DNA from 3 places in the Planococcus sp. 11815 genome. Region 3 is predicted to be linked to each of the others. Evidence: riboswitches for the same ligand, from Rfam matches in the RefSeq annotation. Region 3 holds a riboswitch; each other region holds the start of a gene.
The links. A riboswitch is a leader RNA that binds a small molecule or an ion and turns the genes downstream of it on or off. The one in region 3 is predicted to bind cobalamin.
Positions count from the first base shown of each region.

Region 1: linked by a shared signal. The riboswitch ahead of M1Q06_RS04255 (hypothetical protein) and the one ahead of M1Q06_RS15995 (acyl-CoA thioesterase) in region 3 are both predicted to bind cobalamin.
Region 2: linked by a shared signal. The riboswitch ahead of M1Q06_RS13485 (ABC transporter substrate-binding protein) and the one ahead of M1Q06_RS15995 (acyl-CoA thioesterase) in region 3 are both predicted to bind cobalamin.

Region 1 covers NZ_CP096991.1:838,378-842,584, reverse strand. The annotation lists gene M1Q06_RS04265 (halocin C8 precursor-like protein) at 354-1,139, shown strand; gene M1Q06_RS04260 (PF20097 family protein) at 1,246-1,494, opposite strand; cobalamin riboswitch at 1,686-1,865, shown strand; gene M1Q06_RS04255 (hypothetical protein) at 2,033-2,575, shown strand; gene M1Q06_RS04250 (ABC transporter substrate-binding protein) at 2,572-3,531, shown strand; gene M1Q06_RS04245 (biotin/lipoyl-containing protein) at 3,709-4,158, opposite strand; gene M1Q06_RS04240 (alpha-ketoacid dehydrogenase subunit beta) at 4,173-4,207, opposite strand, start outside.
Region 2 covers NZ_CP096991.1:2,680,932-2,685,138, forward strand. The annotation lists gene M1Q06_RS13480 (FecCD family ABC transporter permease) at 1-756, opposite strand, end outside; gene M1Q06_RS13485 (ABC transporter substrate-binding protein) at 749-1,726, opposite strand; cobalamin riboswitch at 2,074-2,255, opposite strand; gene argS (arginine--tRNA ligase) at 2,300-3,961, opposite strand; gene M1Q06_RS13495 (DUF1934 domain-containing protein) at 3,958-4,207, opposite strand, start outside.
Region 3 covers NZ_CP096991.1:3,185,001-3,189,207, forward strand. The annotation lists gene M1Q06_RS15990 (ribonucleoside-diphosphate reductase subunit alpha) at 1-2,019, opposite strand, end outside; gene M1Q06_RS15995 (acyl-CoA thioesterase) at 2,021-2,509, opposite strand; cobalamin riboswitch at 2,646-2,823, opposite strand; gene M1Q06_RS16000 (DUF3934 domain-containing protein) at 3,931-4,119, opposite strand; gene M1Q06_RS16005 (glutathione peroxidase) at 4,191-4,207, opposite strand, start outside.

The DNA of each region.
Region 1 (4,207 bases), 980 kb from region 3:
ACTCCTCCTCTATCTTGTTTAGCGTCATTATAGCATGTGCGTTTATTAATCAATAAATGACATACTGCTTTTGCTGCCCCTTATCAATAATGTTGGCAAGGAAAAGGGAAGCACGTTCTCACTCGGGATCCTTTATGGCTAATTATTTTTCAAAAATATTTTTAATTTTCTAAAAATATGTTTAAAAGTTAAACAATTGGAAATTATAGTAAAGACACATTTGAGAAGGAGGGGAGGCACATGTTTGACACGAATTTGGAATTAGGCATTGTGTTGTTTCTGTTTATTTTCGCTTTGGTTGTTTCTTTAATGCTTATATCACAAAAGAGAAAAAATTAGGAGGCAGATTAACTATGTCGATAAAATCGTTTGAGAAAGTCTTCATGTTAGTAGCAGTGGCCATTCTTTTGGTTTCATCAGCATTCAGTTCTGTAGGCGCTGCTCAAGCTGAAGGTCCAATGTTTGAAAAAGGGACCTCGAATGTTAGTCAAAAGGAATTTAATCAAATCAGAAATACCTTGAAAAAAACGGATGAATACCAAGTTTATAAAAAGATTAGTAAAATCAATGCCATCTCCACTGATAACATCATCATCAACACAGTCCCAGGTCCTAAAGGCGATATCGCATATGTCGAATTTATCTTCGATGAACTTGCTAAACAAAGCGAAAACTTGGCTTACGTGCAATTCACGTATGATGTAGCGAACCGTGATGTCATCACAGACCAAGCCCTCTTTGCTAAACAAATGGATGGCGACAATATCAATATCCAGGCAGTCTTCAACCTAGACGGAAAACAAACTGAAGTTTACAACGTAACGGTCGATAATGAAGGAGGCCTTTGGGATCAAGATGGTTTAGAAGTAAGCCATGAAGATTTTGTGGCCAATGCAGAAAAGAACATTAAAGGCGCTAGTCAAAATGCCAGTGACAATGGCAACGAGTTTGTTGCGTATGCTTCTTTTTGTGAATATGCAGTAGGTGCTCTTTGCGGAACGGGCGGCGGTGTGGCGTGTTACGCTCTTGCTGGCGCGTTAGGAATCACAACAGGCCTTGGCGGTCTTGGCCTTGCTGCGATATGTGCGCTTGTAGGAAGTGTTGGCTGCACAGCCGCTACTGATCAAATCTGCAATTAATGACTTGAATACTTCATTTATTCAAAGCAAAAAAGAGCAGCGACGTCGCTGCTCTTTTTTATTTGATAGAAAATCTAATTTGCCATTTTTCTCAAGAGAATAAATGTTATTGTTCTTGTTCATTGCTTTCATAATCAATGATGACTTTCTTGCAAGATTCACACAGAAAAGCATCGACATGGTTGATGGAAAAACGGCTTTGTTCCGATAACAACACAGAACCTTTAGTCAGGCTCGGCTCAGCACTCAGTTTGGATACTTTCGGCACCCATGCGAGTCTTGTGCCACTCTGGATAAATCCTTTTTTCATTTCCGATTGGCAAAATGGGCATGTCAGGCCATTGTGATTTTCCATAGTTCCCCTCCTTAAAGTTTTGCGATAACACTCATTTCCCTGCTATTGTTCAATTACCCTCAAAAATTAGGCATATGCCCAGCTGATAAAACTTTCCTCCCCCTTCCCCCTATTCTAACGACTCATGCTCTAAACATTTTCGTCCAGCCCTCCTAAATCCAAATCAAAAGTGCTACACTGAAACTAAGTAAATAATCATGCAGGGAAAAGGTGCTGATTCGTCAGCGTAACAGGGAATCCGGTGAAAATCCGGAGCTGTTTCCGCAACTGTAAGTGCGTATGAAATAAGAGATGCCACTGGGGAGACCCGGGAAGGCCTTAGAGTAAAGCGATGCACAAGCCAGGAGACCTACCTTTTTCTGAACGTATTTTTGCTCTTCGGAAGATAAGAGGATCTACGGCAACTTTTTCCTATGGACAGCCTTGTGCTGGATATTCGCAATCGTGCCACTCTCTTCGTTGAGAGTGGCTTTTTTTGTCTCTTTTTGAAAGCGATACGTCTGCTGATATTTACGGATTCTATCCAGGAGGTGAACAAATGAAAAAAGACATGCGCTACCTGTGCTACCCGTTCATGCGGGAAAGCGCTTCGACGGTCGATTTCGAGATCCGCACCGATTCCTTGACGACACGGATCGGCGAAGCCATCGCGGTCAACGATGTCCCGCAAATCATCGATGATTTGCGCTGCCTGCAGCCGATGGTTTATCACTTGAACGGCTCGGTGCGCGGGAAAATCGCGATTACCGAACAAGACCTCGCCGAGCTCAGCGACTTGTACGACCGCTACGTGGCGGAAGTGAAAGAGGAAATCGGCCAGTTCGTCCTGCCGCAAGGAACCCACGCTGCGTGCATTCTTCACGTCTGCCGCAGCGAAGCGAAAAAGTCCGTCCGCGCCCTGCACCATGTGATGCTTGAGCGCGAAGTGCCGGAGCATTTGATGGACTATGCCAACCTGCTCGCCAATGTCTTTTTTGTCATGGCCGTGTATGCCAATAAGCAGCACGGCGTCGATGAAATCCCATTCGTCAGCAAATCCTATCCAACAAAACGCATGAAGAAAAAGGAGACTCACTCGTGAAAATCAAATCATTTCTCTTACTCAGCATTCCACTCTCTTTAACACTCGGTGCTTGCCAAGATGATACTGCCGAAGTACCGGCAACAGACGAAACAACAGAAGAAACGCCAACTGAAACTGCAAGCGACGCACCGTACACGGTCACCGATGACCGCGGCGAAGAACTCGAATTCGAGCAAGCGCCTGAAACGATCGTGTCGCTCATCCCGAGCAACACCGAGATCGTCTTTGCACTCGATTCCGGCGATCAATTGGTCGGCGTTACCGACTATGACAACTACCCGGAAGCGGCACAGGACATCGAACGCGTCAGTGATTCCGTGGAATTCAATGCCGAGAAAATCATCCAGCTCGACCCGGATGTCGTTTTGGCTTATTCAACCGGCGAGGCACCGCCTGCCCTTTCCCAACTTGAAGATGCCGACATTCCGGTATTCGTTATCGAATCGGCTACTTCATTCGATGAAGTATACGGCGATATCGAACAAATCGCCTCTGTTCTTGCCAAGGAAGAAAAAGGCGCTGAAGTGATCGAAGGCATCCAAACGCAAATCGAAGATGTCCAAGAACGCCTTGCAGCGGTCGAAGAGCAAAAAGAAGTGTACGTGGAAATCAGCCCGTCTCCAGAAATCTACACAACCGGCAAATCGACGTTCATGCAGGAAATCCTTGACCACGCCCAAGTAACCAATGCCTTTGAAGATCTTGAAGGATGGCCGAGTATCTCCGAAGAAGAAGTCATCACCCGCGATCCCGAAGTCATCTTGACGACCGTTTCTTACGTCGAAGATGCGGTCGGCGATATCGAAGCACGCGACAGCTGGTCTGCCGTAGAGGCAATCGAAAACGACGAAGTGCACTTCATCGATTCCGACATCACTTCCCGCCCTGGACCGCGCATCGGCGAAGCGGTGCAGTTGGTGGCGGAAACGGTGTATCCTGAATTAATGGAATAGATCTATTCATTTGTACTTCAGTCAATAAGAGCAGGCATGTTTTAAGCTATGGCAGTGTTTATCAATTTCCGAGTAATAACGGCACGAGTGCTGCTCTCCCTCTATTTCAGAGGCAATGAATAATCTATTCATCAATAAAAAAACGCAACCGATCAAACCGGTTGCGTCTTTTTCTATTCATAATCCTGCTTCATCACGGATGTCCTGTTCGGTGATCGACCCGCCTTTCCCAGTGCCTTTGACATCTTCAAGTTTAACGCCCAGTTCTTTGGCTAGATGGCGCAGTCTCGGCGATACGCGGGTAAAGCTCGCGGTCTCTTGTGCCGCTTCGTTTTCTTCCGCCTGTTCGAGGTGGACTTTTTCAGAAGCCCCCGTGTTCTCGGCAGCTTGTCCTTTCGGATCGATAACTGCAAGCAATGTGCCGGCTTTCGCGGAATCTCCGCGCTTCACGTGAATCTTCTTCACCGTTCCGCTCGTTTCGGCACGAATTTCTGACACCGCTTTTTCCGTTTGCACTTCACACAACACGGCGCCTTCTTTGACGTAATCTCCCTCGTCCACGAACCACAGGACAATCAAGCTCTCATCGGTATCTTCAGACAGCTTCGGCAAAGTCACATCATGCATCCAATCGCCTCCTCTTACGCTTCATCCATCATCTGTTTGACTGTCTCGA
Region 2 (4,207 bases), 500 kb from region 3:
TCCAGATACTGCAACTGCTGATCCCGTCAGGACCGATCCGCCGATCAAAATCGCCATCTTGCTCTTCCTGACGTCTACACCCAAATGTTGTGCACGTTCTTCACCGAATAGCATCGCGTTTAATTCACGGCGGTAAAGCCATAAGACGAATGAACCGACAAGCACAAACGGCAGCGCCATCTGGACATAGGGCCAGCCGCGCATCGACACGCTGCCAAGCAGCCAGCCGATGATCTGCCGCAGTTCTTCACCGGTCAACGCAATCATCAAAGACATGATCGACCCCAGGAATGAACTGAAGATGATGCCGGTCAAAATAACTGTTTCCATCTTCATCGACCGGTCGACAAGCCGTGCAAAACCCATGACGGCGAGCATCGTGATCAAAGCGCCGATCATGCTGATGACCGGCAAGGTGAACAGGCCAAGAAACGGAATGGAGATGCCGAAAAAAAGCGTCATCACGGCACCGACAGCGGCACCGGACGACACTCCCAAAGTATATGGATCAGCGAGCGGGTTTTTCAGCAAGCCTTGAAAAGCTGCGCCCGCAATCGCAAGTGCCGCACCGACTAGTCCCGCAAGCACCACACGCGGCATGCGGATATTCCATAAAATATTCGCAGCTGCTTCGTCCGATGAAGGGTTCCAGATAACCGCCGGTGAAATTGGCACCGTCCCGACCGTCACTCCGAGCACTACTGCCCCGCCCAATAAAATCAGGGAGACTACATAGGCGAGTGCAGATTTACTCACTGAATGTCTCCGGATAAATCACTTCTGCCAAAGTCATCAAGCCTTCCGTCAAACGCGGGCCTGGACGCGTGACAGTATCAGGGTTCAATTCATAAATGGCATCTTCTTGCACGGCCGTCACATCTGCATAACCGCTGCGCTCTTTGATCAATTCAGCAGCATTTTCGATATAACCGCCTTCTGTGGTGATGATGATTTCAGGGTTTGCCGCAACAACTGCTTCCGGATCCATGCTGATCCAGCCTTCTTCGCCTCCTGCGACATTTTCAGCTTGAATCATTGTCAGCATTTCATGGATGAACGTACCTGTACCGGCTGTATAAAGTTCCGGTTCGCTGCCAATCTCTACGAAGACCGATTTGGATTCGTCGACACCAGCCGCCAGTTCTTCAACTTCCGCGACTTGCGCTTCCATTTCCTCGATTAACCCGTCTGCTGCTTCCACTGCGCCTGACACTTGGCCTATGACGGAAATCGTTTCATATACTTCATCAAATGTTTCTGCGTTTTCTACGACAAAGACATTCAATCCGGCATCACGCAGCTGCTGATATCCTTCAGTTCCCATGCCAAGCCCTGATTCATGGGCCAAAACGACATCCGGCTGCAGGCTGATGATTTTCTCTACATTGAATTCTTGGCCGCCGATTTTTTCTAGATCTGCTACTTCTTCCGGATAATTGTCGAAATCCGAAACGCCGACCATTTTTTCGCCCAGCCCAAGCTCATAGGCGATTTCTGTATTAGAAGGAATCATCGAAACAAATGATTCCGGTTCTTCTTCGATGACTACTTCATCGCCCATTGCATCGACTAAGGTAACCGGGAATTCCGCTTCCGCTACTTCCGACGGCGGTTCAGCCGGTGTTTCTACATCTTGATCTTCGACAGGTGCCGCTTCGTCGCCGCATCCAGCCAGTACAATTGCGGCCATTCCTGCAGCCGTCCCGAATTTCCATATATTTTTCATCCTTATTCCTCCTGGTGTTTTGTTTTTTCCCTACCAAGCGCTCGCTCGGGGGCTCACAGGATGTGAGTCAGCTAAGCGTTGCGACAGGACGTCGCGCATTTAGCTTAGCCTCCATTCAGCCGCTTACGCTTTTCTTGGTGGCTAGTTCCAGCGCCTAGCTCCTCGGGTCATAAGCCACTCTGGCTGTGCGGCAAAAAGCGCCGCTTCGCCAGATTGTCTTATACCTGTCGGAGCTGAACAGCCGCTTCCACATTTCATTAAAAAAGTCCCCTGCATAAAGGATGCAGAGGACTTACAGGACGGGTTCGCAAAAAACAAGCGCGTCCGGCCTGTCCTCGCAAGCTTTCGGTTCGGTGTTCATGAAGGCAGGTCTCCTGGCTTGTGGTCATCGCTTGCTGCGCCTTCCCGGGATCTCCTAGTGGCCTTGCAGTTTGCTCTCACATACAGTGGCGGGACCGCGCCGGAATTGCACCGGCTTCCCTTTTAACTCATGTTCTTAGACATAAGCACCTTCATGATTGCTATTCAGTTGATTTGATGACTCCATTATACACCGAAAGCTCTAGTTGTCTTCTACATTTTTTCAGGAGCTTGGACGCCGACTGTCTTCAAGGCATTTGCGAGTGTCGTCTTAACCCCTTCGATCAGGGCAAGGCGCGAACGCGTCAATTCTTCATTGCTAGCATCCAATACTTTATTGGCGTTATAGAAACTGTGGAAGTTCGACGCCAGTTCATGGATATAAGTCGTGACGCGGTGAGGCGCACGGAGTTTTGCAGCATCTGCGATGACTTGTGGGAAATCGCCGATTTTCTTCAATACTTCGATTTCCTTTTCGTCCGTCAACAGCTCCAGATGCTCAGTCGAAGCGGTGAAGTTCTGCTCCGCTGCCTGGCGCAAGATCGAGCAGATGCGCGCATGTGCGTACTGGGAATAATAAACCGGGTTTTCGTTGGACTGGGAAACGGCCAAATCCAAGTCGAAATCCATATGGGAATCGCCGGAGCGCATCGCAAAGAAATAACGGACCGCGTCTAGGCCGACCAAGTCGACCAATTCGCGCATCGTCACGGCTTTACCGGTACGTTTGCTCATTTTCATTTTCTCGCCGTCTTTATACAATTGCACCATTTGGATGATGCTCACTTCAAGCGTATCGCGGTCGTAGCCAAGCGCTTCGATTGCTGCTTTCATGCGTGGGATGTAGCCATGGTGGTCAGCTCCCCAAATATTGATGAGCTTGTCGAAGCCGCGCTGGATTTTGTCTTCGTGGTAAGCGATATCCGGCGTCAAATAGGTGTAGGTGCCATCGTTTTTGATAAGCACACGGTCTTTGTCATCGCCGAATGTTGTCGAGCGGAACCAAGTGGCGCCGTCTTCTTCGTAAATATGGCCATTGTCGCGCAGTTTTTTCAATGCCGCGTCGATCTTGCCGTTTTCGTAAAGGGAAGTTTCCGAATACCACACATCGAAATGGACGCGGAAATCGGCCAAGTCTTTCTGCAATTTCGCAAGCTCCACTTTCAAGCCGTGTTCACGGAATGCTTTATAACGTTCTTGTTCTGTCATATGAAGGAATTTATCACCGTGCTCTTCAACGAGTGCCGCAGCGATATCGATAATGTCTTGCCCGCGGTAGCCATCTTCAGGCATACTTTCACCTTTGCCAAGCGCTTCGAAATAACGCCCTTCAATCGACAAAGCCAAATTATTGATCTGGTTGCCCGCATCGTTGATGTAATACTCACGGGACACGTCATAGCCGGCAAGGTCCAGGATATTGCACATCGAATCGCCAACAGAGGAACCGCGTGCGTGACCCAGATGAAGATCGCCTGTCGGGTTCGCAGAGACGAACTCGACTTGGACGCGCTGGCTGTTGCCGGAGTTCGAGCGGCCATACTCTTCGCCTTGCTCAAGTACAGTTTTGATGACATCGTTCAAATAATCTTTTTTGATGATGATGTTGATGAAGCCAGGGCCTGCGATTTCGACTTTTTCGATATTCGCTGACTGGGTGTCCAAGTTTTCCACGATGGCTTCTGCGATTGCGCGCGGCGGCTTTTTCGCAAGACGCGTCAATTGCATGGCCACGTTTGTTGCGTAATCGCCGTTCGCTTTATCTCTCGGCGATTCCAATTGGACCTGAACCGGTTCTTCTGTAAGTCCCGCTTTTTGGACCGCTTCGGCGATCGCCTGTTTAATGTTTTGCTGTACTTGTTCTACTGCGTTCATTTGGTTCCCTCCATAAACTGTATTTCCATTTCGTATTCGCCGGCAAAATCGTTTCCGAGCGCTAAGTCATAGCGCACTTTGAAACGGCTTTCCGTCATGATGAGTTCATGTGCTTTGGTCGTGAGCATGAACGATTCTTCCCCGTGGCGCAAATTGCCGGTCTGTTCCTTATCCAACAGAAACGGCAGGCGCATCTGCAAACCTCCGCTGCGCATCACGACCGCATCCGTTTCACCGAGTTTGACC
Region 3 (4,207 bases):
GTCGATATGGCGCTGTCTTGCGGCATTTTGGCGGATGCTCCATTTTTGGTCCAGCACGTGGCGCGCGCGGCGGTAGTAGTCATACGTCCGGTGGTTGAGATCCGGTGCCGTCACATTAAAGCGGAAATTCTTTTTCTCTTCTGCGTATTCGACGGCATATAAAGGATCGATACCGTCTGTCGAGCCGCCGATTTTGGCAGTCGATGAGTTCGGTGCGACCGCCATCATCCAGCCGTTGCGCACGCCGGATGCGGATACTTTGCGGCGCAAGGCATCCCAGCGCTCTCCCTTGTAGCTGCGGCGTTCGAAATACTCGCCCGTATGCCATTCAGAACCTGTGAATTCACTGAATGCGCCTTTTTCTTCTGCCAGCCCCGCTGATGCGCGGATGGCGTGCCAAGCGATTTCTTCGTATAAGGTATCAGCATAATCGACTGCTTCTTGCGTTTCCCAGTGGATGCTGCGAAGCGCAAGCAAATGGTGCCATCCGAATGTCCCTAATCCAACGGCACGATATTTTTGATTCGTTACTTCCGCCTGGCCGACCGAAATGGTATTCAAATCAATGACATTATCGAGCATGCGCAATTGAATGGGGATGAGGCGGGATAAGACGTCCGCTTGCACTGCTCTCGGCAAGTTGATGGACGACAGGTTGCAGACGACGAAATCGCCAGGTTTTTTCACAGTGACCAAATTGCCTTCTTCGTCTTTGTATTCTTTAATGATCTCAGTTGGAGACATGTTCTGGGCGATTTCGCTGCATAGATTGCTGCAATAGATGGATGTTTTGCCGATGCCGCGCAAGTGCTTATTCGGGTTTCCACGGTTCACTTCGTCGCGGTAGAACATATACGGAGTACCAGTTTCGAGCTGCGATACCATGATGCGCGCCATAACGTCCATTGCACGGAACGATTTTCTTGCCAATAAAGGATGGTTGACTGCTTCTTCGTATTTTTCCGTGAAGTATTTACGATCCGTTTCGTCATAGAAATCTTCCAAGCCAAGCAAATTGCCCTGCTCGTCTTTCCAACCCATCACTTGCTTCACTTCATGCGGGCAGAACGTATGCCATTCGCCGATGCTGCGTCCGTTTTCATCTGTTTCTTGCAGCTTTTTCATGAACAAATCCGGAATCGACACGCCCGTGAAAATATCGTGTGCTTTGCGGCGCTCATCGCCGTTGTTTGTTTTCAAATCCAAGAAGCCATTCATGATGTCCTTATGGAAGACATCTAGATACACTGCCACTGCGCCTTGGCGCTGGCCGAGCTGGTCGACACTGACGGCGGTGTCATTAAGCAGGCGAATCCACGGGATGACGCCGGATGAATTACCTTTAAATTTGCGGATGTCCGAGCCGAGTGCACGTACTTTTCCGTAATAAACCCCGAGGCCGCCGCCGTCTTTACTTAGGCGCGCAACGTCCCAGTTGTTCTGGTAGATCCCATCAAGCGAATCCGCCACGGTGTCGATAAAGCACGAAGACATTTGTCCGAAGCTTTTACCAGCATTCGATAAAGTCGGCGTCGCCACTGTCATATACAAATTGCTCATCGCCCAATACGCTTCCTTGACGAGTTCCAAACGGCGCACTTTCGGTTCTTTTTGCATCAAAGTCATTGCGATGATGAGAAAGCGCTCCTGCGGCAATTCCCAAACCCGGCCGTCATAGTCTTTTGCCAAATAACGGTCCGCCAGCAAGAATAATCCTATGTAATTGAACAATTCATCGCGCTCTGGTGCGATTTCTTTTCCTAGTAGGCGAATTTCGTCCTCGGAGTAAGCTTCCAACAAATCTTTCGAATAAATGCCAACTCGACTCAGCCCGTAAATCAATCCATAAAAATCATCGTATTTGTTCGCTGCGCTGTAGCCGCGTGTTTGTGCCGCTTGCTCGTATAATTTCTCCAAATATAATCCTGCTGCCTCAAACGTCCAATGCGGTTCGTCCATCGACACACGGTCAAGTGCATCTTGTATTTTTCTATCGCGTTCTACTGCTCCTAAAGTCATTTCAACACAGCTCCTTTGCATATTCGTTTGCGATCATTCGGCGTTCTTTTCGTTCTTGTGCATTCTCAAACAGTCGTTTTTCATTTTCTGTTTCCGGCACTACGCTCGCGACCGGCGTCGGGCGGCCTTCTGCATCTACTGCCACCATCGTCAAAATCGAGGTGGTCGTAAGGCTGCGCGTGCCGCTTTCGATGTGCTGACATTCTGCTTTGACGTATACTTCCATCGAAGTACGTCCTGTCGAAATGACGACGCCTTCTAGAATCAGGATATCGCCGACTTTCGCCGAGGACAGGAAATTGACGTTGTCAATCGAGGCAGTGACGACTGCACGCTGGCTATGTTTCATTGCCGCGATAGCCGCGATTTCATCGATATATGCGAGGACGGTGCCTCCGAAAATCGTGCCCATATGATTGGTATCCGGCGGCAAGACGAGCCGGGACTGGATGGTCCTGGATACGCCGGCCGGAAGTTGTTTTCTATGCATGCTGACTTCCTCCTTTTGAAAACACAAAAGCCCCCACTCTCCGGAGAGAATGGGGGCATAAACGCAAGTTAATTAGGTGGGCACACGTGGGCCACACAAACCAAACCTTTGTCATCCTTCCCAATTCCCGGAGAAGTGCAAAACGACAACAAAGGCAGGTCTCCTGGCTCGCGCGTCACTCTCCCCATGCCCTTCCCGTCCATTGGACAGTGGATTTCATGGTTCGTCTGCGCTTACAGTTGCGGGAACAGCTCCGGGATTTCACCGGATTCCCTATTCAGCCCATATTGGGCACCTTTGTTGCGGTATCACTATATATGGTGTTGAATTTTTACATCATCACCAAATCTTGTAGTTTCACTATAGACCAGTTCCAATTTCGCCGCAAGGATTTTCTCGCACTTCCTGCAGAAAGTGAAAAAGGGTCTAGTCACTGGCGTGTTTTTCGTATAAAACTTTCAATTTGTAGTTATTTTTTGATACGAGGTTCTTTAAATTTTCTGTTTCTGTGAAGATAGCGAGAGTTTGCTTGTAGAACCGATATGGTGTTGTGATTGTGCATCATCTTGGCAGTCGCCAGCCTGCTTTGGGTTGGCCTTTGGCAGTAAGCCAGGAAGACCGTCTGTCTTACTGCGTCGGCTCACCCTTGTCGCTGGCCGGCTAAAACATTTCATAGATTCGTGTGTGTTTAATTAAATCTACTTCTTTAATGAGTTCCCTGCTAGTGGGGGAATCGCTTTCCAGATTGGGCATGTAATGAGGTAGTGAGAGTTTGATTGTGGAATCGTTTCTGTGTTCTTCTTGTGCTTCATTTTATTAATCGCCGCCGGGCTTTGGGTTGGCCTTTCGCAATAAGCCAGGAAGAACGCCTGTCTTATCGCTTCGGCTCACCCCTTTGCGCTCGGCGGCTCGGAGACTTCGTTGTTCTATGTGCGTTTAATCGGAGCTGCTTCTTTAGTTAGTTGCCGGCTAGTGGGGGAATCGCTTCCCGGATTGAGCATGTAATTGGATAGCGAGAGATTTATTGTGAAATCGTTCCGGTGTTCTAGTTATGTATCATCTTGGTACTCGCCGCTGGGCTTTGGGTTGGCCTTTCGCAGTAAGCCAGGAAGAGCGCCTGTCTTATCGCTTCGGCTCACCCTTTTGCGCTCGGCGGCTTAGAGATTTCGTTGCTCAGTATGTGTTTAATTAGATCTGCTCCTATAGATAGTTGCCGGCTAGTGGGGGAATCGCTTCTTGAGATAAGCATCAACAAGATAGGCAGGATTTTCTCATGCAATCGTTCCGAAGCTTGGTTTGTTCTTTCAATGAGTTTTCGATGCCTCGCTTTAGAGTAGCTGCCGCAAAACCCCTCCGCTTTCTTCCGTCATTTCTATTTCCCAGGAAATAAAAAGGCCGCGCAATTACCTGCGCGGTTTTTGTTATCCATCGACCCATTCAGATTCAGCTTCTGGCTGTTTTCCTTTTTGGTTCGTGGCTTCTTTATTGTCTTTGCTTGTATACGGCTTGAAACTCTTGGCCTTGTTCTTGCCTTTTTCCCAACGGTTCCAGCCTTTTTTGCCGGTTCCTTGGCCTACGCCGCTTTTTGATTTCGCTTTTGCTTTGCCCATTTCTTTCACTCCCGTTCACTCATCGTGACGTTCAGCTTACCACATTCGGCAGCTTTCGTGAACAAAGGTGTTTAGGCGCCGAGCACTT